Regions from separate parts of the Aureimonas sp. AU20 genome, predicted to be linked through region 1. Evidence: riboswitches for the same ligand, from Rfam matches in the RefSeq annotation. Region 1 holds a riboswitch; the other holds the start of a gene.
The links. Region 1 has a riboswitch for thiamine pyrophosphate ahead of thiC (phosphomethylpyrimidine synthase ThiC). Riboswitches for the same ligand answer to the same signal wherever they lie in the genome.
Positions count from the first base shown of each region.

Region 1 (2,195 bases):
CCCCTGACCGGCGCGCTGCTTCTGCCGGGCGGGCAGATGCCGCTGAACATCTTCGAGCCGCGCTATCTCGCGCTGATCGACGATGCCATGACGGGCGCGCGGGTGATCGGCATGATCCAGCCGCGCCTCGACGGCGCGCTGCAGGCGTCCGGCGAGCCCGAGCTTTGCGCCGTCGGGTGCCTGGGGCGCATCACCTCGCTGACCGAGACCGGCGACGGGCGCTATCTCCTCAACCTACAGGGCATCGCGCGCTTCCGCGTGATCGAGGAGCACGAGACCGCCGAGCCCTTCCGCCTCTGCCGCATCAAGCCCTTCGCCAGCGATCTGGAGTCCGGCGAGGGCGAGGAGGAGGTGGACCGCGACGCGCTTCTGAAGGCCTTCCGCTCCTATCTTCAGGCCAACCAGCTGGAGGCCGATTGGGAAAGCGTGTCCAAGGCCTCCAACGAGACGCTGGTCAACGCCCTGTCGATGATGTCGCCCTATGGCGCGGCCGAGAAACAGGCGCTTCTGGAAGCCCCCGACCTCAAGACGCGGGCCGAGACGCTGGTCGCCATCACCGAGATCGCCCTGGTGCGCGAGGGAAGCGAAGACGGAAACGGCTCGCAGACCCTGCAATAGGCGTAACGGGAGCCCGTTCGGGCTCTTGGCCGGGCCGGTCCGACGGGGCCTTTTCGCCGTCGCCCGTCGGCCTGGACCGTTGCGGATAGGCCTTCGCATCGCTCAGGTCCGGTGCCTCGGGAAGGTCGAACAGGCTCTCGGGCCGAGCGCGGCGCTTCGAGCCCGAGACTTGGCAGGGTCCGGCCCGGCCTGTATCCAGCCGGCTGAACGCGGCGTTGCCGGAGGCGACGGCAGGCGACCCGGCGAAACGAGGAGACTGGCATGGTGGACGACGCGGAACGCAAGGGTCGCCCCGACCCCAAGCTCCTGGAACTCCTGGTCTGCCCGCTGACCAAGACGGGGCTGAGCTATGATTCCGAGCGCAACGAGCTGGTCTCGCGCGCCGCGCGCCTGGCCTATCCCATCCGCAACGGCATCCCGATCATGCTCCCGTCCGAAGCGCGCGAGATCGACTGAGCCCGTCCGCGCGGTCTTGACAGACAGAGCCCGTCTGGCCACCCTTCGCGTGTCCGAGGGGTGTCCCATGTGGGGCTGAGATGGCGCGAGCCGAACCCTTTGAACCTGATCCGGGTCATGCCGGCGAAGGGACGGAAAGGGTGCCGCCGCGCGGCATCGCGCCGCCGCTCATCGCAACAGATCCCGGATCTCCTTTTTGTTGGAGATCCTGATGTCCGCATCCCCCACCCTTCCCGCCACCGTGACCACCGGGCCGATTCGCGGCTCGCGCAAGGTCTATGCCGCGCCGCGCGGCGCGCCGGAAATCCGCGTGCCCTTTCGCGAGATCGCGCTGAGCGACCCGGCCGAGCTGCCTTTGCGCGTCTACGACGCGTCCGGCCCCTACACGGACGCCGACGCCGGCATCGACCTTTCGCGCGGCCTTGCCCCGGTTCGCGACGCCTGGATCGCCGCGCGCGGCTATCCGCTGGTGGAGCCCCGCGCCGTGAGGCCGGAGGACAACGGCCATGTCGGGGCCGACCGGCTGGTCGAGCCTTGCCCCGCCGCCCATGGCGTGCGGCGCGGGCGGGAGGGCGAGCGCGTCACGCAGCTGGAATGGGCGCGGGCGGGAATCGTCACCCCGGAAATGATCTATGTCGCCCATCGCGAGAATCTGGCGCGCGAGGCGGCGCTGGCGGAGGCGGCCGAGCGGCTGGGCGACGGCGAAAGCTTCGGGGCGGCGATCCCCGAATTCGTCACGCCCGAGTTCGTGCGCGACGAGGTGGCGCGCGGGCGGGCCATCCTTCCCGCCAACATCAACCATCTCGAGCTCGAGCCGATGGTGATCGGGCGCAACTTCCTGGTGAAGATCAACGCCAATATCGGCAATTCCGCCGTCAGCTCGGGCGTGGCGGAGGAGGTGGAAAAGCTGGTCTGGGCGATCCGCTGGGGCGCCGACACGGTGATGGACCTCTCCACCGGGCGCAACATCCACAACATCCGCTCCTGGATCCTGCGCAATTCGCCGGTGCCGATCGGCACGGTGCCGATCTACCAGGCGCTGGAGAAGGTCGGCGGCGATCCCCTGAAGCTCGACTGGGAGGTGTTCAAGGACACGCTGATCGAGCAGGCCGAGCAGGGCA
Region 1 is NZ_CP006367.1:679,992-682,186, forward strand. Features, by position in the region: gene M673_RS03065 (LON peptidase substrate-binding domain-containing protein) at 1-618, shown strand, start outside; gene M673_RS03070 (Trm112 family protein) at 880-1,074, shown strand; TPP riboswitch at 1,121-1,223, shown strand; gene thiC (phosphomethylpyrimidine synthase ThiC) at 1,286-2,195, shown strand, end outside.

Region 2 (2,195 bases), 520 kb from region 1:
GGAAAGAAGAAGCGACCCTCGTGCTTTTCGAGCCGCATCTGCGTCGCCTCGAAATTGCGATAGGAGCCGATCGTGGCGTCCACATTGCCGGCGCTGAGCGAGGCGGTGAGCGCGAAGTTGACGTTCACCAGCTCCACGTCGGACAAAGCGAGGCCGGCCGAGCCGAGCATGGCGGAGAGAACCGCCTCCTCCACGCCCGCGACGGAATAGCCGATGCGCTTGCCCTTCAGATCGGCCAGCGTCTTGATCGGCCCGTTCGCCAGCACCGCGACCGTGTTGAGTGGCGTTTCAATCAGCGTTCCGAAGCGCACGAGCGGCAGCCCGGCCGCATGGTCGAGCATCAGGCTCGGCTGGTAATGGAGTGCGACATCGGCCTGGCCCGCCGCCAGAAGGCGCGGCGGGGCGGACGGGTCGGCCGGCGGCACCAGTTCCACATCCAGCCCGTGGCTGGCGAAGATGCCCTTCTCCTTGGCGACGACCAGCGGCGCATGGTCCGGGTTCACGAACCATTCCAGCAGGACGGTCAGCTTGTCGGCTGCGAGAACCGGCGTCGCCAGGAGCGAGACGGCCAGCGCGGCGGCCGCGAGGAAAGGACGCATCAGGAGGACTTTCTTCGAAGGAGAGAGGGAAAGGGGGAGGGGCCGCTCTCGGCGGCCCAAGGGGCGAGGCGGGGGGCGAACTCGTCCACCAGTGCGCGCAGCGCCAGGGTCATCGCGGCGAGGATGGCCAGCGCCGCGAACATCAGGTCGGTTTGCATCCGGGCATTGGCCTGGATCATCACGAAGCCGAGCCCGCCCGAGGCGCCGACCCATTCGCCGATCACCGCGCCGAGCGGGGCGAGGGGGGCGGCGACGCGAAGGCCGGTGACCAGCGCCGGCATGGCGAGCGGAATGCGAACGAAGCGCAGCGTCTGCCAGTGGCTCGCCACGGTGAGCGCGGTGGCGTCGAGCAGTTCGGGCTCGGTGCGCCGCAGCCCGTCCGCGAAGGCCGAGGCGACGGGGAAGAACAGAACCAGCGAGGCCATCACGACCTTCGAGGCGAGACCGAATCCGAGCCAAAGCACGAGCAGGGGCGCCAGCGCGAAGACCGGCATGGCCTGGAGCACGAGAAGCAGCGGCCAGGCCACGCGCCCGAAGCGCGGCCAGAGCACCACGCCAAGCCCCGCCAGCGCGCCGGCCAGCGAGCCGAACAGGAGGCCGAGCACCGTCTCGATCAGCGTCAGCCAGCCATTGGCCAGAAGAAAGCCGGAGCGCGTCCACAGCACCTCGGCGACCCGCAGCGGCCCGGGCAGCATGTAAGGCGGCGGCTGCGCCAGCGCGACGAAGAGCCCCCAGGCCAGAAGCACCGCGAGAAGCCCGAACAGGGTGGCGCGAAGGGCGCGCATATCGACCTAGACCCCGCAGCGGGCGAGGCGGGGCCAGTCGGGGCGGCAGGGCGGATGGTGGCGCATGCGATCTCCTCAGCCCCGAAGCAGGGTCCGCAAGAGATCCGGAGTGAAGCGAAGAAGGTGCGCGGGCGGCAGAGCGCCGCCCATTCCCGTTCCTACGCCGGTATGACCCGGATCAGGTTCAAGGGTTCGGCTCTCGCCATCTCAGCGCCTCGCGGCACACCCCTCGGAATGAGCCAAGTGATGCCGGCCTCGTTGTGCTTTGTCAACCGAAGCGCCCAAGGGGGGGGGCGGCCCTAGGCGTGCCGTTCGACGGCGGAGCGGTGCCGCGTGATGCCTCGTCGTTCGCGAGCCGCCAAACGCTCGGGATGCGAGAACGTATCGGCGAAGACGAGCAACAGTCCCAGTGCCCATAGGGACAGACGAACCTCTGCCCGTGTGAAACGGCTCGCCTTTGGACGGCGGCGGAACGTCGCCAAACTGCCGGACCCGACCGGGTCGTAAGCAGTCTCTTGGGACTTGGAACGAAACCTGTCGGGATTGGACGCCTTGAGCCCTTTGTCCCGCCCCGTCGTCGCCCCTGCTTGAGCGAAGCCACCGGCATCCCTCAAGCCTTGCTCTCCGCGAACAGGCCAAAATCCCTCGCCTATCCGCCGCCCGTCTCGTCCCGAGGTCTCAGGCCGGCAGAAGCTCGGGCGCGGGCACGCCGGCCCGGCCGATCGAGAGATAGCCGAGCCCCGCCTTCGCCACTTCGGCCGGCACGAAGACATTTCGGAAATCGACGATCATGGGTGTGCGCAGGAGGCGC
Region 2 is NZ_CP006367.1:158,679-160,873, reverse strand. Features, by position in the region: gene M673_RS00705 (ABC transporter substrate-binding protein) at 1-599, opposite strand, end outside; gene M673_RS00700 (ABC transporter permease) at 599-1,384, opposite strand; TPP riboswitch at 1,523-1,624, opposite strand; gene M673_RS00695 (UDP-glucose dehydrogenase family protein) at 2,063-2,195, opposite strand, start outside.
Region 2: it holds a riboswitch for thiamine pyrophosphate, as region 1 does, so the genes downstream of both, M673_RS00700 (ABC transporter permease) here and thiC (phosphomethylpyrimidine synthase ThiC) in region 1, are expected to answer to the same signal.